3 regions of the Marinobacter sp. V34 genome follow, and region 3 is predicted to be linked to each of the others. Evidence: predicted binding sites of a transcription regulator. Region 3 holds the regulator's gene; each other region holds the start of a gene.
What was found. The regulator LexA, encoded in region 3, represses DNA repair genes until DNA is damaged. The targets are predictions, from matches to a motif close to CTGTNTNNNNANACAG.
Positions count from the first base shown of each region.

Region 1: the regulator LexA is predicted to act here: its motif matches at 4,232-4,247, upstream of recA (recombinase RecA).
Region 2: the regulator LexA is predicted to act here: its motif matches at 1,788-1,803, upstream of recN (DNA repair protein RecN).

Region 1 is NZ_JBUPZY010000001.1:390,489-400,341, forward strand. It holds gene AC0B60_RS01925 (LysE family translocator) at 1-441, shown strand, start outside; gene fdxA (ferredoxin FdxA) at 514-837, opposite strand; gene mutS (DNA mismatch repair protein MutS) at 975-3,608, opposite strand; gene AC0B60_RS01940 (nicotinamide-nucleotide amidohydrolase family protein) at 3,691-4,191, shown strand; gene recA (recombinase RecA) at 4,338-5,390, shown strand; gene AC0B60_RS01950 (flavodoxin family protein) at 5,428-5,898, shown strand; gene AC0B60_RS01955 (PilZ domain-containing protein) at 5,905-6,282, opposite strand; gene AC0B60_RS01960 (hypothetical protein) at 6,460-6,744, opposite strand; gene AC0B60_RS01965 (Lon protease family protein) at 6,912-9,320, shown strand; gene fixJ (response regulator FixJ) at 9,357-9,853, shown strand, end outside.
Region 2 is NZ_JBUPZY010000009.1:198,887-208,739, reverse strand. It holds gene recN (DNA repair protein RecN) at 60-1,739, opposite strand; gene grpE (nucleotide exchange factor GrpE) at 1,986-2,591, shown strand; gene dnaK (molecular chaperone DnaK) at 2,703-4,628, shown strand; gene dnaJ (molecular chaperone DnaJ) at 4,707-5,834, shown strand; gene dapB (4-hydroxy-tetrahydrodipicolinate reductase) at 5,846-6,646, shown strand; gene carA (glutamine-hydrolyzing carbamoyl-phosphate synthase small subunit) at 6,873-7,997, shown strand; gene carB (carbamoyl-phosphate synthase large subunit) at 7,997-9,853, shown strand, end outside.
Region 3 is NZ_JBUPZY010000003.1:238,257-248,109, forward strand. It holds gene AC0B60_RS06590 (sigma-54 dependent transcriptional regulator) at 1-1,195, opposite strand, end outside; gene AC0B60_RS06595 (SOS cell division inhibitor) at 1,267-1,593, opposite strand; gene AC0B60_RS06600 (DUF1329 domain-containing protein) at 1,660-3,018, opposite strand; gene AC0B60_RS06605 (DUF6586 family protein) at 3,280-3,756, shown strand; gene AC0B60_RS06610 (hypothetical protein) at 3,808-4,068, shown strand; gene AC0B60_RS06615 (cell division inhibitor SulA) at 4,072-4,560, opposite strand; gene lexA (transcriptional repressor LexA) at 4,653-5,261, opposite strand; gene AC0B60_RS06625 (amidoligase family protein) at 5,438-6,433, shown strand; gene AC0B60_RS06630 (gamma-glutamyl-gamma-aminobutyrate hydrolase family protein) at 6,426-7,190, shown strand; gene AC0B60_RS06635 (hypothetical protein) at 7,175-7,375, opposite strand; gene AC0B60_RS06640 (SIMPL domain-containing protein) at 7,388-8,074, shown strand; gene AC0B60_RS06645 (translocation/assembly module TamB domain-containing protein) at 8,084-9,853, opposite strand, start outside.

The DNA of each region.
Region 1 (9,853 bases), on a different contig from region 3:
GCGTTTACCGCGGTCAAATGGGCAGGTGCCTGCTACCTGATCTGGCTGGGGCTGAGTTCGCTGCGTCAGGCCATGGTTCGGGCGCCCGCAAACGCCGATGGGCAATCCATGTCCAGCGCCGAGACCCCATTGATGAGGCCGATACCAACCACTTGGGGGGCGTTTCGCGAAGGCCTGCTGTCCAACGTGCTGAACCCGAAAACGGCGCTGTTCTATATGGCGTTGCTTCCTCAGTTTATCGATCCCGCGGGCAACGCGTTCCAGCAATCGCTGTTCCTTGCGGCGGTCCATTTTGTGCTGGCGATGACTTGGCAATGTGGACTGGCGCTGGTGGTGGTCAAATCCCGCAGACTCGGCGTGGGGCAGGGCGTAAAACGCATGCTGAACGCCCTGACTGGCGGCTTCTTCGTGGCTATCGGCGCAAAGTTGGCGATGCATTAACATTAGCGGCGGCGCACAAAAAAGGGGAGCCTGGGCTCCCCTTTTTTGATAGCAATGTGCTGAAAGCAGCAGTTACTTTTCGAGGTACTGCAGTTTGTCCGGCTTGCCGTCCCACTCTTCCGCATCTGGCAATGGGTCTTTCTTCTCGGTGATGTTCTGCCATTTGCCAGCGAGGTCGGCGTTGAGCTCCACAAACTGGGCCTGGTCCGCCGGCAACTCGTCTTCCGAGAAAATGGCCTCCGCAGGACATTCCGGCTCACACAGGGCGCAATCGATGCACTCGTCCGGGTCAATTACCAGAAAGTTCGGGCCCTCGTAGAAGCAGTCCACCGGGCATACTTCCACGCAGTCCGTGTATTTGCACTTGATGCAGTTATCGGTAACGACAAACGTCATAGTCAGATTCCTGGTCCAGTAGTCAATCTCATCAGTGTAATAATAATTGCGCGATATTGTATTGAGCGGCCTGCCCTGTCGCAAGCGCTGAGGCGCACTATCGTTATTACACAGATCAATTCTGCCGCTATGTTCCGCTATTTCCCAAGCAGTTCTTTCAATTCGTACAATCGGTTAAGGGCATCCCGTGGGGTCAGTCCGTCCACGTCCAGGTCGGCAAGGCATTCCTCCACTTTGCTCGGCTCCAGACTGGCGAACATGTCGGCCTGCATGACTGGCTCGCTAACGCGGACGGAGCGTTGCTGGTTCTCAGGTTCCGCCAGCGCCACGGCAGTATTATCAGCAGTCGGCCTGGCCGGCGCAGCGCCACCTTCAAGGTGAGACAGCTGCTCCTTGGCGTTGCGGATCACGTCCTGGGGTACGCCGGCCAGCTTCGCGACCTGCAAGCCATAGCTCTGGCTGGCCGGGCCGTCATGAACGTTGTGCAGGAACACGATGGTGTCGTCGTGCTCCGTGGCGGTCAGGTGAACGTTGACGGCGTGCTCAAGGTCGTCGGCCAGTTGCGTGAGCTCGAAATAGTGGGTGGCAAACAACGTGTAGCAGCGAATGTGCTTCGCCAGGTGTTCCGCCGTGGCCCAGGCCAGGGAAAGGCCGTCGAAGGTGCTGGTGCCGCGTCCCACTTCGTCCATCAGCACCAGGCTGTATTCGGTGGCGTTGTGGAGGATGTTGGCGGTCTCAGTCATTTCCACCATGAAGGTTGAGCGGCCACCGGCGATGTCGTCTGACGAACCCATGCGGGTGAAAATACGATCCAAAGGCCCGATGACCACACGGTTGGCGGGCACATAGCTGCCGGTATAGGCCAACAGGGCGATCAGCGCAGCCTGGCGCATATACGTGGACTTACCGCCCATGTTGGGGCCGGTGACCACCAGCATGCGCCGTTGCTGGTCCATCAGCAGATCGTTGGGCACGTACGGGTCGCTCAGTAGCTGTTCCACCACCGGGTGGCGGCCTTCTTCGATATCAAAGCCGGGCGTGTCGCTGAACTCCGGGGCATTGAAACGCAGGTTGGTGGCCCGCTCGGCAAAGTTGCTGAGCACATCCAGTTCCGCCAGGGCCTGGGCAGCGTCCTGTAGGGGCGCCAGTTCGGCGGCGACGGTCTCCAGAACCTCTTCGTAAAGGGCTTTTTCCCGCGCCAGTGAACGACTCTTGGCGCTCAGGGCCCTGTCTTCGAATTCTTTCAGTTCCGGGGTGATAAAGCGCTCGGCGTTTTTCAGGGTCTGGCGGCGGATGTAATCCACCGGCGCCTGCCCGGACTGCGCGCGTGTGATTTCAATGTAGTAGCCGTGTACCCGGTTATAGCCGACTTTCAGCGTACTGATCCCGGTACGCTCGCGCTCACGGGTCTCAACGTCCAGCAGGAATTGACCGGCGTTCTCGCTGATGTTGCGCAACTCGTCCAGCTCGTCATCAAAACCTTCACGGATAACGCCCCCATCCCGGATGACCACCGGTGGGTTGTCGATGATGGCCCGTTCCAGCAAGTCCGACAATTCGGGGTACTCGCTGATGATCGTGGCGAGTTTGACGACATGGTGTGAACTGACCGGTGTCAGCGCCTTCTGTAAATCCGGCAGGGTTAGAAAGGCATCCCGCAGTCGCGCCAGATCCCTTGGGCGCGCAGAACGCAGCGCCACACGGGCCAGAATCCGCTCGATATCACCGATGCTTTTCAGCAGGTCGTGAGCCGGTTCGTAATGGAAGCCGTCCAGAAGCGCTGACACCGCCTGCTGGCGTTGTTCCACCACGATAATGTCCCGTAAGGGTCGGTTCAGCCAACGTCGTAATTGACGTCCCCCCATGGCGGTCGCTGTCCGGTCCATCACCCAGGCCAGGGTGTGCTGGCTGCCGCCCATCAGGTTGGTGTCGATTTCCAGGTTGCGGCGGCTGGTGGCGTCCAGGATCACCGCTTCCTCGCGTCGTTCGCGGCTCAGTTTGCGAATGTGAGGCAGGGCGGTGCGCTGGGTTTCTTTGGCGTACTGCAGTAGGCACCCGGCGGCGCAGATGGCGAGCGTGAGATCTTCGCAGCCAAAGCCGGTCAGGTCGCGGACCTGCAGTTGCTGGGTAATCACGCGGCGTGCGGTATCGGATTCGAACAGCCACGGGCCTTGGCGGCGGATGCCGGTGTAGCCGTCCAGTATGTCCTGGTAGGGAAAGTCCTCGCTGATGAGTATTTCCGCTGGCTGCAGGCGCTGGAGTTCTCCTTGCAGGCCCTCCAGGTCGTCCAGTTCAGATACGGTAAACCGTCCGCTGGAGATGTCCAGAGAGGCAAAACCAAACTGCTCCCGGTGACTGTAGATGGCAACCAGAAGGTTATCCCGGCGGTCTTCCAGGAAAGCGTCGTCGCTCAGCGTGCCTGGTGTCACAATGCGCACCACCTTGCGCTCCACGGGCCCTTTGCTGGTCGCCGGATCGCCAATCTGTTCGCAAATGGCGATGGATTGACCAGCACGAACCAGACGTGCAATGTAACCCTCAGCGGAATGGTACGGAATGCCCGCCATGGGAATTGGATTACCCCCGGACTGCCCCCGGGCCGTCAGGGTGATATCCATCAGCTCGGCGGCTTTCTTGGCATCCTCGTAGAACAGCTCGTAAAAGTCCCCCATGCGGTAGAACACCAGCTCATTGGGGTGTTCGCCCTTGATTTTGAGGTATTGCCTCATCATTGGGGTGTGGTGGGACAGATCGGTCTGGGCTGCTGACATGAACGGTTCCGGATCCATTGGCTTTATGTGAAGGCAGGGATTGTAAGAAAATAACCGCCATGATGAAACGAAGGAGATCATTATGCCACTGACCGACGAGGCATTGGCGGACGCAGGCTCGCAATTGGCCGAGGTATTGAAGCAACGCGGGCTCACAATTGCCACCGCCGAAAGCTGCACCGGTGGCTGGGTTGCCAAGGTACTGACTGACCTTGCAGGCTCTTCATCCTACGTTCTGGCGGGGCTTGTGACCTACAGCAACGATGCGAAAAGGGGCTTGCTGGGGGTAACTGAGCCGTCTCTGGGCGAGCACGGTGCAGTCAGCGAACCAGTCGTGCGGGAAATGGTTGCCGGTGCCCTGGCGGCCACTGGTGCGGATGTGGCGGTAGCAATCAGTGGTGTAGTAGGCCCCGGTGGTGGCAGTGACGATAAACCGGTGGGCACGGTCTGGTTTGCCTGGGGCCGTTCTCCGGCTGACACCGAAGCGGTGGTTGAACGGTTCCAGGGCGACCGTGATCAGGTTCGGCGTCAGGCGGTTCTTTATGTGTTACAGGGAGTTAGGGGCTTTCTGGAAAACGCCTGAAACGGAGGGGTTGGTCTTATCTCCGTGTTGTGTTTTAATACTGTTCAAATATACAGGAGTCCGGTTTTTCCGGGTTTCTCAGTCCATGATTTTGGCCGCCGGGCTCCCGTCCCGATAACGGCATTGGCGACAGAGGGTTTGCAACGATGGAAGACAACCGCAAGAAAGCACTGGGTGCAGCACTGAGCCAGATCGAACGCCAGTTCGGCAAGGGTGCCGTCATGAAGATGGGCGATCAGCCCAGAGAAGCGATCCCTGCGGTATCCACCGGTTCCCTGGGCCTGGATGTGGCGCTGGGAATAGGCGGTCTGCCTTATGGTCGTATCTGTGAGATCTACGGCCCCGAAAGCTCCGGTAAAACCACGCTGACCCTGCAGGTGATTGCGGAAGCCCAGAAAGCGGGCAAAACCTGTGCGTTCGTGGATGCGGAGCACGCCCTTGACCCGGTCTATGCCGAAAAGCTGGGTGTGAACGTGGACGAACTCCTGGTATCCCAGCCGGACACCGGTGAACAGGCGCTGGAAATTTCTGACATGCTGGTGCGCTCCAACGCCGTTGACGTCATCATCGTGGACTCCGTGGCAGCGCTGACGCCCAAGGCCGAGATTGAAGGCGAGATGGGCGACAGCCACGTTGGCCTGCAGGCTCGCCTGATGTCCCAGGCGCTGCGTAAGCTGACTGGTAACGTCAAGCACGCCAACTGCCTGTTGATCTTCATCAACCAGATCCGGATGAAAATCGGTGTGATGTTCGGCTCCCCCGAAACCACGACTGGCGGTAACGCTCTGAAATTCTATTCCTCTGTTCGCCTCGACATCCGCCGTATTGGCGCGGTGAAGGATGGCGACGAAGTCGTGGGCAACGAAACCCGCGTGAAAGTGGTCAAGAACAAGGTTTCTCCGCCATTCAAGCAGGCAGAGTTCCAGATCATGTACGGCAAAGGCATTTACCACATGGCCGAAGTGCTCGATATGGGCGTGAAGGAAGGCTTCGTGGACAAATCCGGCGCCTGGTACGCTTACAAGGGTGACAAGATCGGCCAGGGCAAGGCCAATGCCTGCAAGTTCCTGGAAGAGAACCTGGAAATTGCCAATGAGGTTGAAGCAGCAGTGCGTGACAAACTGATGCCAAAGCCGGCCAAGAAAGACGCGGCCGAAGCCGAAGAGGCGACTGCAGACGCGAATGGTGAGCTTATTTAAGCTTTGTGGTTAGGTCCCGCACTACCGGGGAGGTGATATGGATGCGAAGAAGAAACTGCTGGTTGTCGCCCATGCCCCCTCCCCGAATACCCTCAAGCTGCGGGAAGCCGTAGAGCAGGGCGCGAGGCACGAAGACATTGAAAACGTGGAAGTGACCGTGCTTCCACCCCTGGAAGCCGGCCCGGAAGACGTTCTGGCCTGTGACGCCATCATTCTGGGCACCACCGAAAACCTAGGTTACATGAGTGGTGCTTTGAAGGATTTCTTTGACCGCAGTTACTACCCCTGTATAGAGAAAACCCAGGGCCTGCCCTTCACCTTCTACATCCGCGCCGGCCTCGATGGCACCGGCACCCATCGCGCAATCGATTCCATCACCACGGGCTTACGCTGGCGGCTGGTGCAGGAACCGTTGCTCTGTCATGGCGAGTATAGGGACGAATTCGAGGACCAGTGCCGGGAGTTGGGGCTCTACATGGCCGCCAGTCTGGATGCAGGTTTGTTCTAGAAAGGTTTAGCTGGCGTAGCGGCTATACAGGCCTTCAATGCGGGAGAGGGCGTTATCCACGGCCCTTGAGTAGCCTTTTTTGTCGAAACAGTAGCTGAACTGGATGCTTATCCGGTAACCGGTCTGATAGGGCTGGCAATTGATCACTCGGGCAGCGACACGGGACTCACGGATGTACTTGCCATCAAAGTCCATATAAAGGCGTGCGCCAGACTCCACTGGCCTCGGGCAAAGCACTGCCATGCCGTAGCGATTCAGGTCCAGGCAGGTGACAGTGGTTGAATTCTTCCCCCGCCCAAAGAAGCCGCGCTCCTGCAGCTGTACCTTCAGGCACATGGCAGGGTAGCGGTCCTTGATTCTGCGGTCTGCGGAACCACTCATCATACGTTGGCATCCGTTGCGTATCTTGTGATTGTTATTGGCCCGTTCTTCCACCGGGACGTTGAAGTCTAGTGCCCTCGATGGTGGCTGAAAAATGACCAAGCCAAGAACTGTGATCGGGTTATCAAAATGAAGCCGCGCTACCTCGGCTGCAGAACCGTGCCCGTTATGACATGGCAATCAGGCCCGGGTGCTGACCAGTCGTCCCCTGCGGTCTTCAGTGGGCGCGGCCTGGCCGGTTTTTGGGTTCAGTAATCGTGGGCTGCGCCTGGACCGCTTCTTGCGTCGGTCTGGCCCTTCAAACGCTATCTGTGCCCGGCGCCGGTCTGGTTGTACGCGTCGGTCGCCCTGCGGTTTTTCCGGTGACGGTGACGCCTGTTGCGGTTGCGGTGCGGTAAAGGGTTTGCGTTTCCGCAGTGACTCCAGCACCGTCAACGGTTGCGACTGATTCCGATAGATATCCATTGAGTGAGTGTCCTGCCCTGAGGTTGAGGCCTCTGTAATTATGCCCGATTGATCAATTTATCGACAAGTTGGGCTAAATCTTTAGCGAGAGCGCGACAGGGCCGGCCCCAGATTCTACAATGAGCGGCCAACACCAAAATGCTTTCATACCGTTACAGGACCGAACCTTGAAGTCACTGTCCCTGAACCAGCTCTACAAAGCCTGTGTTTTAAAAGATCTACCGTTCAAGACCACGCGACAGCTTGAGCCTCTGGCGGAAATCGTTGGCCAGAATCGGGCGCAGGCAGCGGTCCGATTTGCCCTGGCCATGCCCCACGGCGGTTACAACGTCTATGCGGTGGGTCGCAACGGCCTGGGCAAACGTACAATGATGCTGCGATATCTGGAGCATCATGTGGACACCGAGAACCAGAGCCACGACTGGTGTTACGTAGCCAATTTCGAGGAGCCGCGGATTCCCCGGGTTCTGAGGTTGCCGGCAGGTAAGGGCACTGAGCTCAAACAGGATATGGAAAAGTTGATGGGGCGTCTGATGAAGATGATTCCCCAGACCTTCGACAGCGACAGTTTCCTTGAGCGCGCTGAACAGTTGAAGAACGGGTATGGCAAGAAGCAGGAAGATGAACTGGAGAAGGTGGCGGCCCAGGCCAAACGCAAGAAGGTTAGCCTGAATATTACGACGCCAGGTGGCTATCGCCTGGTCGCGATGAACGGTGAGGAACCCCATACCGCCGAGTCCTTCCAGGCGCTAACGGAAGCTCAGCGGGACAAGTTTGAAAACGACATCAATAAACTTGAGAAGAAGCTGCGTCAGGCCCTGCGCAAACTGGCGGACTGGGAACAGGAATACGCCGAAAGCCAGCAGGCGCTCAACGAGGAGACCCTGGCAAGCATCTCCGGCCACCAGATCGACGAATTGATCGAGAAGTACAGGGATCTGCCTGACGTGGTTTCCTATTTCGAGGAAGTGCGCAAGGACCTGTCCGAAAGCCTGGAAATTTTTCTGGAAGACAATGAAGAGCAGGCTGCCATTGCCTATGCGTCGTTGGATAAAAAAATGCCCCGGCGCTATCTGGTCAACGTGCTGGTACACCAGAAAACCGATGAAGTGCCGGTTGTGGTGGAGGACAATCCCACCTACCACAACCTGTTTGGTTACGTTGAAAGTGTGACCTTCAAAGGCTCGGTGTTTACGGACTTCTCTCTTATACGCACTGGCAGTATTCACCGTGCCAATGGTGGCTATCTGTTGATGGATGCGATCAAGGTGCTTGAGCAGCCGTTTGTTTGGGATGGCCTCAAGCGAGCGTTGCGTTCGAAGTCCATCCAGATCAATTCCCTGGAACGGGAGTTGACCCTGTCGGGTACGATCTCGCTGGAACCTGAAGCGATTCCGCTGGACGTGAAGATCGTGCTGTTCGGCGACCGGGAAACCTGGATGCTATTGCAGGAATACGACCCCGAATTTGCCGAGCTGTTCCGGGTAACGGCGGATTTCGAGAACGAGATGATGCGTACGGATGAGAGCCAGCTTCTGTACGCCAAGTTCATCGCCAGCCTGGTGGATGAAAAGAAGCTTCTGCACTGCAGTAACAAGGCCGTGGCCCGTGTGATTGAGCACAGTTCGCGCATGGCGGAACATCAGGATCGGCTATCGCTGCACGCGGCGGATATCGCCAATCTGCTGAGAGAGTCCGACTACTGGGCACGGCAGGCGGGGGCCAAGCTGATTCAGAACTCCCATGTGGATCAGGCATTGGAGAGCGCCCGCTACCGCAGCAGTCGTATTCGGGATCAATTCCACGATTCAATCCGTGATGGCACCACACTGGTGTCCACCACCGGTACCTGCATTGGGCAGGTGAACGCGTTGTCAGTGCTCTCGACCGGCGGATTCGAGTTTGGTTTGTCCAACCGTATCACTGCCACCTGCTATTATGGAGATGGCGGCGTGATGGATATTGAGCGGGACGTCAAGCTGGGTGGCAATATTCACTCCAAAGGTGTGATGATCCTCAGTTCCTGGCTGTCCGCTCATTTTGCTGTGACTGATCCCATGCACCTGTCGGCCAGTCTGACTTTTGAGCAGAACTATGGTGAAGTCGACGGCGACAGCGCCTCGCTGGCGGAGTTGTGCGCCCTGGTGTCCGCTTTGTCCGGCCTGCCTGTGAGGCAGGACCTTGCGATCACCGGGTCGGTGAACCAGTTCGGAGAAGTCCAACCCATTGGTGGCGTGAACGAGAAGGTTGAAGGCTTTTTCAGCACTTGCCGGCTGACTGGGGAGCTCACGGGCACCCAGGGGGTGATCGTTCCCTCAACCAACGTCCAGAACCTGATGCTCGAGCAGGAAGTCATCCAGGCGGCCCGCGAGGGCAGGTTTGCGGTTCATTCGGTCAGCCGTGCCGAGGAAGCGATTACGCTGTTGCTCGGTAAACCGGCAGGTAAGGCTGATGACAAAGGCAGGTACCCTAAGCAGAGCGTTTTTGGCATTATCCAGCAACGTCTGGAGAAAATGCGCGAGCATGAGCGTCAGGAGCATGCCCGGGACGACCATAAAGATCCGTCGATTCACTGAGAGCCACGGCGGTCATTGAAAGGAGAGACAAGGCACATGACTGATACCCAGCAAACGGTCTACGTAGTTGAGGACGATGAGGCGGTTCGTGATTCTCTTGAACTGCTGCTGAAATCCGATGGCAAGCCGGTCAAGACCTATGACAATGCCAACGCATTCCTCAAGGATTACTCCGAAAAGATGGCCGGCTGTATCGTACTGGATATCCGCATGCCGGGCATGGATGGTATGGAGCTCCAGAAGAAACTGAATGAAAAGCACTCCATCCTGCCAATTATCTTTGTCACCGGCCACGGCGATGTCCCCATGGCCGTGGATGCCATGAAAGAGGGGGCTGTCGACTTCATTCAGAAGCCCTACCGGGAAGAGGCCCTGCTACAGAAAATCGAGGCCGCCCTGGAGCAAGACAAGGAGCAACGTAAAACCCTCGGTGAGAAACAGGAAATTCTGCGCCGTGTGAAAAGCCTGACACCCCGGGAGCATGAAATCATGGACCGGATGATTGCCGGGCAGGCGAACAAGGTTATTGCCAT
Region 2 (9,853 bases), on a different contig from region 3:
TTAGCCCGCCCCAACAACTCTCAGGATCGAGAGGGGAATACGCTTACCTTTCAAACTGTTCAGTGATGCGTTGCCTGACCCTTGGTGAACATTTCGTGGGCATGGGCAATGGTGTGTTCGGTCATATCCACACCGCCGAGCATTCTTGCCACTTCACTGATCCTGCCATTGTCGTCCAGTGACTCAATCTTCGAGTAAGTGGCGTCTGATTCCGTAAACTTGCTGACGAACAGGTGCTGATGGCACTGGGCCGCTACCTGCGCGAGATGAGTTACACACAGAACCTGTCCATTACTGCCCAGGCTGCGAAGCAGGCGACCAACCACTTCGGCGGTGCCGCCACCAATGCCCACATCCACCTCATCAAAGACCAGTGTTGGTGTGGTGGAGGTTTGCGCTACCACCACCTGAATGGCGAGGCTGATGCGTGAGAGCTCGCCGCCAGACGCTACCTTGGCTAGCGGACGTGCGGGCTGGCCTGGGTTGGCGCTGACCAGGAACTCAATGTCTTCCAAACCATGTGGGGCAGGCTCGTCGCCTTTGTTCCGGCTCAGGTGGGTTACAAATTGAACCGCTGGCATGCTCAGTTGGGCGAGCTCCTCCGCGATGCGCTGATCAAGGTTGGCAGCGGCCTGTTGGCGGGCGTTCGACAGCTCGGTTGCGAGTGTATTGAAGTGGCTTCGTTGTTCTTCCAGCTCCGCTTCCAGTTTCTCAACGCTGCCTTCGCCATCGTCCAGCGACGCCAACTCGGCGCTCAGGCTTTGGTGGAGTTCTGGAAGGGCCTCGGGGGTGATGCGATGCTTGCGGGCCATCTGGTAAATGGCACTCAGGCGCTCTTCCACTTCGGTCAGCCGGGCTGGATCGGCGTCGTAATCTTCCACAAAGTGGCGCAGGTTGTCGCCGGCCTCAGTGATCTGAATCTGGGCCTCATTCAGCATCTGGATGGTTTCCGCCAGTGCCGGTACCTCCACAGGCAACTGTTCCAGTTGCTGTAATGCCTGGCGCACCAGATCGGCTGCGCTATTCTCGTCTTCCGTGCACAGCAGGGTGGCCTGATGGCTGCTGTGCATCACTGTGTCGGCATGGCTGAGCTGTTCCTGCTCTTTCTCCAGTTCTGCCTGTTCGCCGTCTTCCAGGGCAAGGCGGTCCAGTTCTTCCACCTGGTAGCGCAGCAATTGCAGGCGGGCTTCCGCTTCGTCGGCATTCTGTTGACGTTCTGTCAGCCGCTGGCGGGTTTTATGCCAGGCCTTCCAGGCGTTCCTGGTTTGTTCCTCCAACCCTTCTGCTCCCGCAAATTCGTCCAGCAGTTTGCGGTGGGTTTCCTTGCGCAGCAGCGATTGGTGCTGATGCTGGCTGTGGATGTCCATCAGGGCGCTGCCCAAGTCCTTCAGGTGGGCAAGGGGGCAGGGCTGGCCGTTGATGTAGGCGCGGGAGCGGCCGTCCTTGCTAATCACTCGGCGCAGGATGCATTCGTTGTCGTCGTCGAGCTCATGGTTCTCCAGCCATTGCCGGGCTTCGGCAATGCGGGACACGTCAAAGGTGGCGGTGATGTCGGCACGTTTGGCGCCATGGCGTACAGCGCCAGCGTCGGCGCGCCCGCCCATGGCCAGGCCAAGGGCATCCAGAACAATGGATTTGCCGGCACCGGTCTCCCCGGTAAGTGCCGTCATGCCCTTTCCAAACTGAAGTTCGACCCGCTCGGCAATGGCGTAATTGGAAACGGTGAGCTGTGTGAGCATGCAGAGGTCCTCCGCTCGATTCCTGAATACTGTGATTACATACAGTGACTGTGAATATATACAGGGTTTTCTCCGTTTGCAAACATCGGCTGGCGAATTTGTGAATGAATGAGGTGCGCAACGGTTGAAACATCGGATACGGGCCCCATATCCGTTCGCAAACATGTTTTTTTCGGCCTCTGGTGGTCGGAATCCAAACGTTAACCGGCCGGTCGTCTGGCCGCCGACGATCAAGCAGGAGTAGTCATGAGCGCTGACGAGAATCGTAACGAACAGGTGGAAGAAGAGCTAAAAGACGCTGCGGAAGCCGCTCCCGAAGAAGAGACGGCGACCGAAGGCAGTGCTGAAGTCGGCCCGGAAAGTGAAATTGAGGCGCTGAAGGCCCAGGCTCAGGAGTTCCAGGAGCAAATGCTGCGTTCCCAGGCGGAGATGCAGAATGTTCGCCGCCGCGCCGAAATTGATGTGGAAAAAGCCCACAAATTCGCGTTGGAGAAGTTTGTGAAGGAGCTCCTGCCAGTCGCTGATAGCCTGGAGAAGGCGGTTGAAAGCACTGAAGGGCACGAAAATGCCGGCGAGCTGGTAGCCTCCATTCGCGAAGGGGTCGAGATGACTCTGAACCTGTTTATGGGCAGCCTCGGTAAGTTCAATGTGGTGCAGCTTAATCCCGTGGGCGAGCCGTTCGACCCCCAGCAGCATGAAGCAATGTCCATGGTGCCGGCGCCTGATGCCGAGCCCAACAGTGTGGTGGCTGTGGTCCAGAAGGGCTACACCCTGAACGATCGTCTTGTTCGTCCTGCGATGGTGGTGGTCGCCAAGGCTGAAGATGCGCCAAAAATCGACGAGCAGGCTTGAAAAGCAGATTAAAGCGCCAATATAGCCAGTAAACAGGCGGCGCACCGGGACTCCGGGGGCAACTTTCAAGGCAGCCGGAACTGAATTGAACAACCGAATTGGAGTAATTGCATGAGTAAGATCATTGGTATCGACCTGGGAACCACAAACTCCTGTGTAGCCATTATGGATGGCGACAAGGTCAAGGTTATCGAAAATGCCGAGGGTGATCGCACTACCCCGTCCATCGTGGCGTATACCGAAGACGGTGAAACGCTGGTAGGTCAATCTGCCAAGCGCCAGGCGGTCACCAACCCGAACAATACTCTCTACGCCATCAAGCGTCTGATCGGCCGTCGCTTTGAAGACGACGTGGTCCAGAAAGATATCAAAATGGTGCCGTACAAAATTGCCAAGGCAGACAACGGCGATGCCTGGGTCGAAGTTAAGGGCGAGAAGATGGCGCCTCCGCAGGTGTCTGCGGAAATCATCAAGAAGATGAAGAAAACCGCTGAGGATTATCTGGGCGAGAAAGTGACCGAAGCGGTTATCACCGTGCCGGCCTACTTCAACGACAGCCAGCGTCAGGCCACCAAAGACGCCGGCAAGATCGCTGGTCTGGACGTGAAACGGATCATTAACGAGCCGACCGCGGCAGCCCTGGCTTATGGCCTGGACAAGAAGAGCGGCGACCGCACCGTAGCTGTTTATGATCTGGGTGGTGGTACCTTCGATATCTCCATCATCGAGATTGCCGACGTGGACGGCGAACACCAGTTTGAAGTGCTGGCTACCAATGGCGACACCTTCCTGGGCGGTGAAGACTTCGACATGAAGCTGATCGAATACCTTGCCGATCAGTTCAAGAAAGACAGCGGCATCGACCTGCGCGGTGACTCATTGGCAATGCAGCGTCTGAAAGAAGCTGCAGAGAAGGCTAAGATCGAGCTGTCCAGTAGCCAGCAGACGGACGTGAACCTGCCGTATGTGACGGCAGATGCCAGCGGGCCGAAGCACATGAACGTGAAGGTGACCCGCGCGAAACTGGAGTCATTGGTAGAAGATCTGGTTGAGCGTAGTCTGGCGCCTTGTCGCACCGCGCTGGAAGATTCTGGCTGCAAGCTTGACGAAATCGACGAAGTCATTCTGGTAGGCGGTCAGACTCGCATGCCCCAGGTTCAGGAGAAGGTGAAAAACTTCTTCGGTAAAGAGGCGCGCAAAGACGTTAACCCGGATGAAGCTGTAGCCATGGGTGCTGCCATCCAGGCCGCAGTTCTGTCTGGTGATGTGAAAGACGTTCTGCTGCTGGACGTCACACCGCTGACCCTGGGTATCGAAACCATGGGTGGCGTTGCGACGCCGCTGATTGATAAGAACACCACCATCCCGACCAAGAAGTCGCAGACTTTCTCGACAGCGGATGACAACCAATCCGCGGTAACCATTCACGTGGTTCAGGGTGAGCGTAAACAGGCTACGCAGAACAAGTCGCTGGGCCGGTTCGACCTGGCGGACATTCCGCCGGCACCGCGCGGTACCCCGCAGATCGAAGTAACCTTCGACATTGATGCCAACGGTATCCTGAACGTGGCGGCGAAGGATAAGGCGACCGGTAAAGAGCAGTCCATCGTGATCAAAGCGTCTTCAGGTCTGAATGACGACGAAATCGAGAAGATGGTTCAGGACGCAGAAGCCAACGCCGATGAGGACCGCAAGTTCGAAGAGCTGGTCCAGGCCCGCAACCAGGGCGACGCGATGGTTCACACCGTTCGCAAGACGCTGACCGATGCCGGTGACAAGGTGTCCGACAGCGAGAAGGAGTCTATCGAGGCTGCTATCAAGGATCTGGAAGAAGCTCTGGCCGGTTCCGACAAGGACGACATCGAGGCCAAGACCCAGAAGCTGACGGAAGCATCTTCTGAAATGGCCCAGAAGATGTATGCGGATCAGGCAGAGCAGGCGCAGCAGGCCGGGGGCGAAGAAGCAGCTCAGTCCGGTTCCAGCGACGACGCCGTTGATGCTGAGTTTGAAGAAGTCAAAGACGACGACAAGCGATAAAACTTAAGATCATCAGGCAGTTGGAAAACGCGGGAGCTCTCCCGCGTTTTCCTCGTTTTACCAACAGGGTTTTAGAGCATGGCCAAGCGCGACTATTACGAGATTCTCGGGGTGTCCCGGGAAGCGGATGAAAAAGAGATCAAGCGAGCCTACCGCAAGCTTGCGATGAAGTATCACCCTGACCGGAATCCGGATGATGAGGACGCCGATCATAAGTTCAAGGAAGCCAGTGAAGCTTATGAAATACTCTCTGATTCCTCTAAGCGCGCGGCTTATGACCAGTTTGGCCACGCCGGTGTAGATGGCTCGGCCGGTGGCGGATTCGGAGGCGGTGGCGGCGCCAGCTTCTCCGACATCTTTGGCGATGTATTTGGTGATATCTTCGGTGGCGGCGGCCGTGGTCGCAATACGCGCGGGGCTGATCTGCGCTACACGCTGGAGTTGGATCTGGAAGAGGCCGTGAAGGGCAAAACCGTCCAGATCCGCATTCCCGGCCACACCGAGTGCAACACTTGCGACGGTTCCGGTGCTGAGAAAGGGTCCCGTCCGGAAGCCTGTAGCACATGTAACGGCATGGGGCAGGTGCGGATGCAGCAAGGCTTCTTCACTGTGCAGCAGGCATGCCCGACCTGTCGCGGTGAAGGCAAGATTATCAAGAACCCGTGTAAGAGCTGCCATGGCGCAGGGCGGGTTCAGGAAGAAAAAACGCTGTCGGTCAAAGTGCCGCCAGGCGTGGATACTGGCGACAGAATTCGTCTCTCCGGTGAAGGGGAGATGGGAGTTCAGGGTGGTCCGCCGGGCGATCTTTACGTTCAGGTTGCCGTGCGAGAGCACTCCATCTTCACTCGTGATGGCCGTAACCTTTACTGTGAAGTGCCTATCAGCATTGTTGATGCCAGTCTCGGCGGAGAGCTTGAGGTGCCGACGCTCGACGGTCGCGTTAAGCTGAAGATTCCACCGGAAACCCAGACCGGAAAACTGTTCCGTCTGCGTAACAAGGGCGTCAGTCCGGTTCGTGGTGGTCCGTCCGGTGATTTGCTGTGCCGCGTGGTTGTGGAAACTCCGGTTAACCTTACCAAGCGCCAGAAAGAGCTGCTGGATGAGTTCCAGAAGACTCTGGATGGTGGCGACGGCAACCAGCACGGCCCGCGCAAAACCTCCTGGTTTGAAGGCGTGAAAAGCTTCTTCGACGAAATGAAATTCTGAGGGCAGACAAGATGAGGGTAGCAATCATCGGCGCCGCAGGGCGCATGGGCAAGGTACTGATCGAAGCGGTTGATGGCACCGAGGGCCTGGAGCTCGGTGCGGCGGTCGTTGAGCCGGGCAGTAGTCTTGTCGGCGCCGACGCCGGTGAAATGACCAGCATCGGCAAGACTGGCGTCAAAATGGCCGGCAGTCTGGCCGACGTAAAAGACGATTTCGACGTCCTCATCGACTTCACCTTTCCGGATCTGACGCTGGAAAATGCGGAATTCTGTAAAGCGAACGGCAAGATGATCGTCATCGGCACCACTGGTCTGACCGACGCCGAGAAAGAGCAGCTCGCCGTTGCCGCAGAAAAGGCCCCGGTGGTCTTCGCGCCCAATATGAGCGTTGGCGTCAACGTTACCCTCAACCTGCTGCGCACTGCCGCCGCAGCGTTGGGTGATTACTACGATGTGGAGATCATCGAAGCTCATCATCGTCACAAGAAAGACGCGCCTTCTGGCACGGCGTTGCGAATGGGCGAAGTTGTCGCCGACGCCCTCGGCCGCAACCTGAAAGAATGCGCTGTTTATGGTCGTGAAGGCTTCACCGGCGAACGCACCCGCAAGGAAATTGGCTTCGAAACCATCCGGGCTGGCGATGTGGTTGGCGACCATACCGTTCTGTTCGCCACCGAGGGTGAGCGCATCGAGATTACCCACAAAGCGAGCAGTCGGATGACGTTCGCCAAAGGTGCGATGCGTGCGGCATTGTGGCTGGAAGGAAAGCCTGAAGGGCTCTACGACATGCAGGATGTTCTGGGTCTGAAATAGGCTTCAGCCAATCGTCGGTGTAACGACTAACGAGATTTCGCATGGACACAAACTGCCATATTTCGTACAATAAGGCGGTTTAACTGCACCAAGCGTAGCTTTGACAACGCTCAACAGAAAAAGCGGGACGGAGTTCAAAACTCCCTCTCGCTTTTTTGCGACCTGAATTTGCGCTTGCGTTCCTGTTCGTGACGAACCTGTACGCCACTCGATGAGGATACAAGCCTTGAGTACACCTGCCATCCTTGCACTCGCAGACGGAAGCCTGTTCTACGGCACCGCCATTGGCGCTGAAGGGGAAACCAGCGGAGAGGTGGTGTTCAACACCGCCATGACCGGTTATCAGGAAATCCTGACCGATCCGTCCTACTCCCGCCAGATTGTCACCCTCACATACCCCCACATCGGCAGTACCGGTGTGAACGAAGAAGACATCGAATCCGATCGCGTCCAGGCCGCTGGCCTGATTATCCGCGACCTGCCGTTGCTGGTGAGTAACTGGCGCAGTACGGGTTCTCTTCAGGATTACCTGCGCGCCAACAACATCGTCGGCATTGCCGACATCGATACCCGTCGCCTGACCCGAATCCTGCGGGATAAAGGCTCTCAGAATGGCGCCGTGGTTGCTGGCGCGGACGCCACGGCCGAACGTGCCCTGGAACTGGCCAACGCCTTCCCGGGACTCAAAGGCATGGATCTGGCGAAGGAAGTCACCTCGGAGAAAGCCTGGACCTGGAGCCAGAGCGAGTGGGATATCGAAAGTGGCTATGGCGAGCGCACTGAATCAAAGTTCAAGGTCGTCGCCTGGGACTACGGTGTGAAACTCAACATCCTGCGTATGCTGGCCAGTCGCGGCTGTGACATTACCGTGGTGCCGGCCCAGACCCCGGCCTCCGACGTTCTTGCGATGAATCCGGATGGTATTTTCCTGTCCAATGGCCCCGGCGATCCCGAGCCTTGCGACTACGCCATCAGCGCCATCCGAGATGTGCTGGAGACCGACATTCCCGTCTTCGGCATCTGCCTTGGTCACCAGTTGCTGGCTCTGGCCAGCGGTGCCAGATCCATCAAAATGGGGCATGGTCACCATGGCGCCAACCATCCGGTGCAGAACATCGCCGACGGCACCGTGATGATCACCAGCCAGAACCATGGGTTTTCAGTGGACGAAACCAGCCTGCCGGGCAATCTGGAGGTGACCCACAAATCCCTGTTCGACGGTTCTCTGCAGGGAATTCGTCGTACCGACAAGCCAGCCTACAGCTTTCAGGGGCACCCGGAAGCGAGCCCGGGGCCGCATGACGTGGCGCCACTGTTTGATGAATTTATCCGCCTGATGGAGGCACGTTGATGCCAAAGCGTACCGACATTAAAAGCATTCTGATCCTGGGCGCCGGCCCCATCGTGATCGGGCAGGCGTGCGAGTTTGACTACTCCGGAGCCCAGGCCTGTAAAGCCCTGCGAGAAGAGGGGTACCGGGTTATCCTGGTGAACTCCAACCCGGCCACCATCATGACGGACCCGGTGATGGCGGATGCCACCTACATTGAGCCCATCACCTGGAAAACCGTTGCCAAGATCATCGAGAAAGAGCAACCGGACGCCTTGCTGCCCACCATGGGTGGCCAGACAGCCCTGAACTGCGCTCTGGACCTCGAGAAGCACGGCGTTCTGGCAGAGCATGGTGTGGAAATGATCGGCGCCAACGCCGACACCATCGACAAGGCCGAAGACCGTGACCGTTTTGACAAGGCCATGAAAAAGATTGGCCTGGAGTGCCCGCGCGCGACGATTGCCCACTCCATGGCGGAAGCCTGGGAAGTGGCTAACGATATCGGATTTCCCTGCATTATCCGCCCGTCCTTCACCATGGGCGGCTCCGGCGGCGGTATTGCCTACAATCGCGACGAATTCGAGGAAATCTGTACCCGTGGTCTGGACCTGTCGCCGACCAACGAACTGCTGATCGATGAGTCCCTGATCGGCTGGAAAGAGTACGAGATGGAAGTTGTCCGCGACAAAAACGACAACTGCATTATCGTCTGCGCGATCGAGAATTTCGACGCCATGGGCGTGCACACCGGTGATTCCATCACTGTGGCTCCGGCCCAGACTCTCACCGACAAGGAATACCAGATCATGCGGAACGCCTCCCTGGCGGTCCTGCGTGAGATTGGTGTGGAAACCGGCGGCTCCAACGTGCAGTTCGGCGTGAATCCGGATAATGGCCGTGTCGTCGTGATCGAAATGAATCCCCGTGTATCACGTTCCTCGGCCCTGGCGTCCAAGGCGACGGGCTTCCCGATTGCCAAGGTGGCGGCCAAGCTGGCGGTGGGTTATACCCTGGATGAATTGCGCAACGAGATCACCGGCGGCGTGACCCCGGCGTCGTTCGAGCCCAGCATCGACTACGTGGTCACCAAGATTCCGCGTTTCACCTTTGAGAAATTTCCCCAGGCGGACGCCCGCCTGACGACCCAGATGAAATCCGTGGGTGAAGTGATGGCCATTGGCCGTACCTTCCAGGAGTCCTTGCAAAAAGCCATGCGTGGCCTGGAAGTGGGCTCCGACGGTTTTGAAGAGAAGGTAGACCTGAACACCACCGATGGCCAGGAGACCCTGACCCAGGAATTGAACGTGCCCGGTGCCGAGCGCCTGTGGTACATCGGCGATGCTTTCCGTGCCGGGATGACCGTGGAGGAAGTGTTCAACAACACCCACGTCGATCCCTGGTATCTGGTACAGATTGAAGACCTGATCAAGGAAGAGGTTGCTCTCAAATCTGCTGGCAAGGCCGATATTGATCGCGACACGCTGTTCCGTCTCAAACGCAAAGGTTTCTCCGACGCGCGTCTGTCCAAGCTGCTGAGCATTTCTGAAGTCAGTCTGCGCAAGCTGCGCCATGACCTGGATATCCGCCCGGTCTATAAGCGGGTGGACACCTGTGCGGCTGAATTCGCGTCCTCGACGGCCTACATGTATTCGTCTTATGAGGAAGAGTGCGAGGCAGATGTCTCTGATCGCGAGAAGATCGTGGTGATCGGCGGTGGTCCCAACCGCATCGGTCAGGGTATTGAGTTTGACTACTGCTGTGTTCACGCTGCTCTCGCGATGCGCGATGACGGTTATGAAACCATCATGATCAACTGCAACCCGGAAACCGTTTCCACCGACTACGATACCTCGGACCGACTCTACTTTGAGCCG
Region 3 (9,853 bases):
GGTTCTCATCGTAATCGTCCACGTAGCGGAACTTCTTGGGCAACTCCTGAACGCCGATGACGCCGTAGGGGTGCATAATCGCCAACCGCTCCACCAGATTTGCCAGTTCGCGAACATTCCCGGGCCAGTCGTGGCGGCAAAGGCTCATAATCGCCGCCGAGTTCAGCCTGAGTGAGCCGCGCTTTTCCTTTTCCATCCGCGATATCAGCTCATTGATCAGCAGCGGAATGTCTTCCACCCGTTCACGTAAAGCGGGCATTTCGATGGGGAAAACGTTCAGACGATAATAAAGATCTTCCCGGAAGTCGCCCGTTTCTATCATGTCTTCGAGGTGTTTGTGAGTCGCGGCAATGACCCTGACATCAGCTGACTGGGTCCGATTACTGCCAACACGTTCATACGTTCGTTCCTGCAGAACCCGCAGAATCTTCACTTGCATGTTCAACGGCATGTCGCCGATCTCATCCAGGAACAGAGTGCCACCCTCGGCCATTTCAAACCGACCTACCCGTGACGTGATCGCGCCGGTGAACGCGCCTTTCTCGTGCCCGAACAATTCACTCTCCAGCAGTTCCGCTGGAATGGCACCGCAGTTGACCGGCACGAAGGGCTTGTCGCGGCGGGAGGAATGGTAATGGAGGTTTCGCGCCACCACTTCCTTACCCGTCCCCGACTCGCCGGTAATCAGCACACTCACGTCCTTGTCGGCCACCTGCTCCATCAGTTGGCGTACCGATTGCACTTTCCGGCTCGTGCCCACAAGGCTGCGGAAAAGTTGCAAACCACGCTGCTGGCCCCGTTCACGGGAACGTGCAAACTGATCCCGGTAGATCTGTGCACGATAGAGAGAGTCCACGAACTTGGTATAGTTGAGCGGCCATTCCATGCGGGCGATCACCCGGCTGATCTCGTCATCGGACAGGCCGGCCAAATCAGGATCGCCAACCAACAGCAGAGGCACACCCTTTGCAGCGGCACACACCGTAGAAACAGCGGTGGCCGCACCATCATCCTCACCGTTGACAACAGCAACGGAAATCGACTCCATATCGTCCGTATCACCGTTGTTCAGCAGCGAATAGGCTTCGGCTCCAACGACAATGCCCTCTTCGCCGATAAACTCAAGAATGGTGGAAATGTCACGTCTTATCGCATCGTCCTCGCTGAGCACCAGCACCTTATTATTCTTCGACATCCAAACGAATCTCTTGCGGGGATTTGTGCGGTATTTAAGACTGTAAGTGCGCTCGAGTCAATTTTATGACGCTATTTCGGGCGATTTAACGAGACGTTTTGATAGGCTTTTGCCGCGCTGCGGTTCTGATTCACCCCTTTAAGCGCTTTCTGGGCTTCCGCCTTGGCTTCATTTGCCGAAATATTGGCACGATCACAGAATGTCTGCAGAGCTGCCAAACGCTCCCTCACCGGCTCAGGGCTCAGCTCGCCGGCCTCAAGGGCCGCCATAACCGGTTCGATCGTTGGTTTGACCAGCTCATTCAGACGGGACAGTTCGTCCCAGTTCTTCTCCGCAAGCGCGGTTTTTAGATGGTCAACCAGGGTATCCACTGCCTCAAGCTGTTCCGGTACCGACATAACTGCATCTCCTTGAAAACGGTCCGGTAATGCCCCGTGCCTCAACCGGCCCGGGGCTGCCGGTCATCAGCGGCGGGCTGCTCTCCGGGCTGCCGAGGCAGAGAACTGATTGCCGCGGAAGCCCGGCTCGAAATCATAGGCAGGGAAGCCGTTGTCCAGACCATCGATGTAATAGCGCTGAGCGTTCAGATCGTAAGTCATCTCCATGGTAGTCCAGAATACCGGCTCACTGTAATAGCTGATGTTGTGAGCTTCAGACACACGCCAGAGTTCATCGTCACCGTCGTACTCCTCCGTGGCAAGAATCTGCCAGCTATCTTCATCGACGTAGAACACCCGACGGGAATAGATATGACTAATACCGGTTCGCAGTTTCGCTTCAACCACCCATACCCGATGCAGCTCATATCGGGCCAATTCCTGGTTGATGTGCCGGGGCCGGATAACATCGTCCGGCTGGACATCCGCGTCGTGAAGCTCGTAGGCATTGTAGGGTACGAAGATTTCCCGCTTGCCTTTCAGCTCCCAGTCGTACTGGTTAGGGGCACCGTTGTACATGTCTTTCTGATCAACCGAGCGTAGGGATGAGGAGTTCGGCAGATCGGTTTCATAGGCCAGGTTTGGTGACCGACGCAGTCGCCTTGAGCCGGCATCGTATCGCCATGCCAGCCGGGGTGAGCGGATCTGGTCCAGGGTCTCGTGTACCAGAGTGATGGTGCCCGCGAGACTGGATGGCGCGATGGTGTCAGTTTTCAGGTAAAAAATCTTGTTATCAATATCGGCGAGATTCGTGCCGCGGCGACTGTAGGCAAAGAAATAGTCGTACTGGTTAACAACCTGGTTGTAGGAACCATTCACCTGAGGCGTCGCTGACGAGCTACGGAACGACAGCTCCTCGCCGCGATAGCGCAGGATGTGGTTCCAGATCACCTCCAGGCCATTCTTTGGAATCGGGAAGGGGCTGGTCATGATGGTGTCACGTACACCGTTACCGTTGGCCAGAAGTTCCGCGCTGTGGGCATTTTCCCGGGACTTTTCGTACACATCCTCCGGGAAGGCCGCGGTTCGGCGAGTCTGGTACACCGGCATCACAAATTCCGGGCCATATTGCTCAAGCATACGGATATGCCCGTCAGTCAGCTTGTCGCGGTACAAATCCACGTTGTCGCCGGTGATAACGAACAGCGGCTCGTCCTCGGGAAACGGGTTGGTTTCCACCTGCCCAGGTTTCCAATCAGCGGGCGGTTTGGTTAGCCCGCCTGTCCACGCCGGAATGCTGCCAGAGACATTGCCCTGGCGCTCAGCGCCAACCGGGGTCAGCTCGTTACCCAACCGCTGAGCTTCGGATTCACTGACCTTTGCCAGCGCAACGCCTGAAAACCCAAACAATGCCACTGTCAAACCTGCGACCCATTGGTTCCGCATTCCCTTCTACCTCCAAGGTAACCGATCAACCCATGTGTCATTCACCGTTTGGCATGCCTACGCCGGAAACAACAACAGGCGATCAAATGTTATTCAATCGGGGCGCCTTTTTGCCAAATTCAAACGACCGTTTCAAGTGAATATTTGTAGTTTCTTGTCAAAACCACCAAACCAACGGGGGGAGGAGAAATTCACAATGGAAAATGTTATAGTTGGCGATTAATTCATCGCACAGCAGTGAAATCACCCTCAGGTACTACCATGGCGTCACAGTGGCACTCATTGGTTTCCCAGAAAATATTCCTGGCTCGCAACCTGTTGGGGCAACTGGAGCACAGCGACAGCGTTCCGGCGAAAGAAGCGCTGTTGCAAGGCACCATTGAGCTGGGACTGAGGGCTCGAAAACTGGCGCTGATGATGATCGCCAGGGTGTATCAGCACAAGCATAGCCAGCCTGATGACCTCGAGGCATTGGGAGAGCTGATCGGAACCCACAGCCCGGAAATGGCCGAACTGAAGCAGCTGGCGAGTGACGGACGAAGTTGGTGGAGTCATCTCGAACAGCTTGAGCGGCATCAGGGCAACCCACCGGTGACCCGAAAAACGGTCAACAATGACAACGTGATTGCCGTTGCAGCTGACACCGGTCCCGAGCGCTCAAAACAGGCCCTGGAAACCACTCTGGGTGCGATGAAACACTTTATCGATATCCTCGAGGATCGGCACAGCGAGTGGTAATAAACCACGTAATTGCCGAAACCAACGGGAATGAACTGAAAGGCTAGCTTAATGTCACCATCGTTTTTCGAGATCGTACAACTGAGCAACGGAGACTATGCGCTTCGCCGCATCGACGACGACAGTGCACCACTGGTGCAGATATCATTTTCGACGGAAGCCAGGGAAATGATGGAAGACCGGGACATGAATGTCGCCAAGGCCATGATTGCAGCCGGTATCGAGGCTGTCGGTAACGTTGCCCATGATATCGACTGGGAAGACGAAGAGCCGGACACCCAGGACATCCGGCCCTCCTACACACTTCACTGACGATCAACGCTGGCGCAGCACCACACCATGACTGTTACCCCGGGCCGAGGCCTGCTCCAGTGACGCGAGCGCTTCGCGCCCGAGTTTACGGGTCCACATAACCACTGCGTGACAAGTGCCTGCGCTCAGCGCTCGCTCGGCAAGCTCCCCGGCTGGGTAGTCAGGGGTGGACCTCAACACCAACAGCTCGCCTGCAACGATGCCACGCATGGTCTGCCACTTACTGACAAGGCTTTGAGGCGGATCAATCCAGGCTAACCAACGCTTTTCCTGGTTCAACTGCGTGAGCATAGGCAGCAATAGCTGGAAGTTTTCAACCTGCCCTTCGGGCAGAATGATCTCGGTGACATTACCTGCCGGTTTGGCTGGGCGACTCCTGACAGTCGGCGCCCTGACGGTATCATGGCTGCTTATACCGGCAACCTCTGAACCGACAAACCTGCCGCCTCCGTGAGCATAAGCCAGATTCTGATTAAAGCTGAGTTGTTCCATGATAAGCCTCACCTGCCGTTAAGCCGCGCCCGTGGTGTTCAACACTCAACGAAACACGGCCGGATATGTCCGGACACCCCGGGGGGGGGGTATCAGTGAAGATCCGAGCGCCGTATGACACCGACGCCTAGCCCCTCAATGAAGAGTTCCTGTTCTGTCAGGTCCACTTCTATGGGTTCAAATTCTTCATTCTCGGCGATCAAATACACTTTTGAGCCTTCCTTACGGAACCGCTTGACCGTAACTTCCTCGCCCACCCTCGCCACAACCACCTGACCGTTGTGAACATCGTGGGTGCGGTGCACCGCAAGCAGATCGCCGTCAAGAATGCCAATATCCTTCATGCTCATGCCGCGTACCCTGAGCAAGTAATCCGCCGAGGGCGAAAAAAATTCAGGCTGCAGGGTGCAATGGTCTTCGATATGCTCCTGGGCCAGTATGGGACTGCCGGCTGCCACCTGACCGATCACCGGCAAACCAAGGTCAGCCTCCACATCGGGAAGACGTATTCCCCGACTGGCTCCCGGCACCATCTCGATCGCTCCTTTTCGGGCCAGCGCACGCAGATGTTCTTCCGCAGCGTTGGCAGAACGGAATCCAAGTTCTGCCGCAATTTCCGCACGGGTCGGCGGATACCCGGTCTCGTCAAGGTAGCGACGAATAATGTCCAGTACCTGTGTCTGCCTTGCTGTCAGCTTCATTTAGGTTGCCCCGGTTAGCCCTGTTTTTATATACAGTTATTTGACTATATACAGTGTTTTATCCAGTGTAAACCCTGTAAATGCAATTTTTCCTTAATCCGGACGCGGTGGCTGCCCACAGCGCCCTGACGTATGACTGTGTTAAGGTAATCTCAACCAAATAGGGAGTCGCCTGAATGAGCAACAGATGTAGATTACCGGACATCCTCAAGACGGATGACGGCAAGGAACGAAGAGTTGGCGTTGAAATTGAACTGTCCGGCCTCGGTTACGAAGATCTTGTCTCACTGTCCGCAAAGTTGCTGGGAGGTACTGGAAGGTCTGTTGCGCGCTATGTGTCCGAGGTTGAAACAGAATTCGGCGACTTTACCATCGAGCTCGATTCAGACCCGATAAAGGACCTTGATCTGGCAGACGAGCGCCTTCCCGAATCTTTCAGGGAACTCGGCGGCCAGGCCATGAGCGTGATCGACGCTGCGGCTGAAAAATTCGTCCCCCTGGAAATAGTCAGCCCTCCGCTGGCTTTCAGTAAGCTTGAGCGCATAGAGACACTTTGCGATGAACTCCGTAAAGCGGGCGCACTGGGCAGTCGGGAGGCGCTCTACTACGCCTTTGGCTTGCAACTGAACCCAGAGCTACCGGATCTCAGAGCGACAACGCTGGTTCGCTACCTGCAGGCCTTCGCTGCGCTCTACGAATGGCTGAAAGCGCGCCACCAGCTTGATCTCAGCCGTAAGCTGACCAGCTATATTGAGCCCTGGAGCAGCACCTACATTGATCTTCTTATTTCCGAGGATTATGCGCCAGACATGGAGCAATTGATGCGGGACTACCTGCATTACAATCCAACCCGGAATAAGGCGCTGGACCTGCTCCCGCTGTTCGCCCACCTGAACAGCAGTCTACTGGCAGAATACGTTGAGGATGCGCGCATCAAAAGCCGGCCAACACTGCACTATCGGCTGCCTGACTGCGACATCGATAATCCTGACTGGCACTTTTCCACGGTGTGGAATGACTGGATTGTACTGGAACAACTGGTGGCCAACGCTGACGACCTGTCGATACTGGTAACGGAGTTTCGCAATAGTCGCAAACTGAGCCTCCATAACCTGACCCACAGCTGGATAGACACGTCTGACCAGTGGCTTCGGTCCGGGAACTATGTCTGAAAGCCCGGTAGAAAAGCCTGAACACCCGGGCCTTACGATTGGCATCAGCGGCCCGGCACGCCGCAGTCTTGCCCACCGGCTGATCACCTTTGCCCTGCGCCTCCATGGCGCGCGCACCCATTTTATCCGCCCGGGGTCAAAGGTCGACGTCTCGCTGCTCGACGGCCTTGTGCTCTCCGGTGGCACCCACGTACATCCTTCACGGTACGGTCAGACTCCCCAGGTAACCGCACGGTATGATCTGCGCCGAGACGAAACTGATGTTCGTCTGCTGTCCCGTGCTGAAGAATTGAATATCCCGGTACTGGGTATCTGCCGTGGCGCCCAGTTCATCAATATTTTCCGCGGTGGGTCCCTGTGCCAGAACGTGACCCCCCTGCGGGTAAACACCCGCCACCGCCCGCTACTTTTACCATTACAGACTGTTCGGGTCGTCAGTGACAGCCGCCTGGGACACGTGATGCGCAGCCCGGTCATTGGCGCGAACCGCATCCACAGCCAGAGCATCAAAAAGCTGGGCACGCACCTACGCGTTGTCGCCGTGGACAACGACTCGTTTGTTCAAGCGATAGAAAATACCCGCGGGCAATGGTTGATGGGCATCCAGTGGCATCCGGAATACCTGCTTTATCACGGCGGCCACCGGCGCATTTTCAGCCATTTCGTACAAGCAGCGGAGAACAGGAAGCTGGTTCGGCTGGATGAACCTGTCGAAGCCGGGGAAGACGATGAAAATGCGGCTCAAAACGGCAGGTAACGCTGCAACACGGCCTTGATTTCACGAATTTCCCGAGCGTCATCGGGCAGAGCCGTCAAATAACGGGCCGCCCACTCTTTTAGTTGCTGGCGAGTGGTCACATAATGGGGGTCGCTCCCGGTCAGCCTGAACAGGATATCGCGCTCCCGGGGCGTCAATCTGACCTGATTCTCGTGCAATAACATGGAGATCCAACTATGTTCCACAACGTCCGTCGATACCTGCTGGCCTCCACGGCCCTGATTCTGTTTCCTTTAGGCGCATCAGCAGCAGAAGTCAGCCTGAGCGGTCAGGCCTCGGTCAAGTATACGCCAGACAGCGCACGGCTGCAGTTTACCGCTCGTGCCGAGCACAAACTTCCCGAGACGGCCACTCAGGAAGTCAACGAGCAGATGGAAAAGTGGCGGGAGAGCATCGAGGATTTCCGCGACCAACTCAAATCCTACAGCGACGCTTCATTGAACCTCTACAGCCGTTCGATTCCATCACCAGAGCGTCACGAGGAACCCCGGCGAGTGGCCGTTGCCTCGCAAACAGTCAGCTTCACCATCGACGACCTCTCGCTGCTCAACCCAATTCTTGCACAGGCGCAATCGCTGGGTATGGACTACAACGTCGGCCCCCATCAGTTTTTTCATTCCGATGAAGTCGGTTTGCGTAAACAAGCGCTGGCAGGCGCCATTGCGGATGCAAAATCACGCTGCGAATTTGTTGCCCGGGAACTGGACAAACAGTGCGGCGAGGTGATGACCATCAACGTCAATGGTGGCCATCAATCCCCGATGCCAATGATGGCGGAAATGCGAGGCACCTCGGACGCTGTCTCCGAAGTCGGTTCCCGTGAACTGGAGGCCCGGGTAAGCGCGACCTTTGAATTAGAGTAAATCATCCGATCAGAAGTCCCGCGTATAAAATATATCCAGGGAGGCTGCCAATCCACTGGCGGCCTCCAGATAGAAGTAGCGGCCGATATCGTAGCGTAGCGCCACAGTGGTGATGGGCTGAAAGATTCCGACACCGTACCGGATGCTGAGTTCATCCGTCAGGTAACCACTGGCAACGACCGCCGATTCATCTCCTGAGCCTTCCGCCTCCAGCGTCAGATTGCGTATCCCGAATTCCTCACCAATGCCCTGGGTAACCTTGTTAGCCTGGGTCAACCCCAGCGATATGGCTGCCCTGCTCATCTGCCCCTCATCACCGCGACTTTGCGGTGCCCGACCCAGAATCACGTACGAAAGCGCGTCGGTCTGGGGCATTTCAGGCTCGGAGAAGACTTCAGTCTGAGGCGAACTGACCGGGCCACTGAGCCGGATGCCTGCCACAACGTTGTCCACGGTCCGCACCGCCTCGATGTCCAGATAAGGTTCTGACAGGGGGCCCACAAACACCAGCCTCGCGCGACGCAGATCGAGTTCCTGCCCATAGGCTTCGTAACGTCCATCAACCAGTTGCAGGGCGCCCCTGGTATCCAGATTGTTGCCAATACGCAGCGTACCCTCAAGGTTGCCTGTCAGGCCAAAGCCGCTAAAACTCACTTCATCTTCACCCACCACCACGGTGACGTCCATATTCAGGGTGCGGAGCCCACCTTCCTGTTCCTCCACGCCGACGACGACCTCATCCTCGGATACGGAAATCGCCTGGGCGGGTAATTCGCGGATTTCGATCGTGCCCCTGGGTACGTTCAGGTTGCCGGAAACCGACAGGTTGCCGCCTTCGTAGGCAATTGTGATATCCGGCACTAATTCCACCTGGGCGTACGGTTCGTAGCTGAAGGGCAACCGGTCACCGGTCAGCCGTACCTCTACCGAAGGCTCTTCCTCCCAGGCCAACGACCCTGCTATGTTGCCGCTTCCACGTTCATTACTGCGCCAGCGACCGGACAAATCCGCGCTATAACCCTGCAACTCCAGGCTAATTACCAGATCTTCAAGCGGAATTGGTAACCGTGGGTCGGCAATGTGACCTCTGGAGAGTGCAAGCTCACCGTTCACCGCTGGTTTCATTAGCGGCCCAGACAGAGTCCCTTCGCCGTTGAGCTCCCCTTCAACAACCTCCAGCCCGGCAAATATACCGGCCATGGCGATATCCAGACCCGCGATGTTGAACTGCCCATCGACTTCACGAGCATCGCTGTTGGGGTCGACCGACATGCCAACAGAGAGATCGCCTATATCAGGCCCCTGTAACTGCAGGTCCAGCTCCGCCACCTCCGGTTTCAAGCTCAGGCGGGTGGTGAAGGTATTATAGCTCAGGCTCTCCCATTCGTCCCTCACCAGCACCTCAAACTCGCCGGAACCGGCGTCAATGGATACTTCGCCGTCCGGCCCGTCTTCCGTCATGACCACCTGCAGGTCGGCGTTCAATATTGCGTCCCAGCGCAGGGCTTCCGGCAACAGCGGGGATAGCGCCGTGGTCGGGAAATTCTCAATGCGGTAGGCGATGTCCTGAGTCGGCAGCAGAGTCTGGTCCTCGGCACAGACGGAGGCCTGTTGCCATTGCCAGCAGTGCCGTCCCAACGTGAGCCTACCGGCTTCGGTATACTCAAGGGCTGCGGACTCTGACAGGGTCCATTGTTGGCTTTGGGCCGGCACACTGATCTGCCCCTGTTCAAGCCCGCCCGTCCAGGCATTCCAGCTTTCCGAAGCATCTCCGGCCAG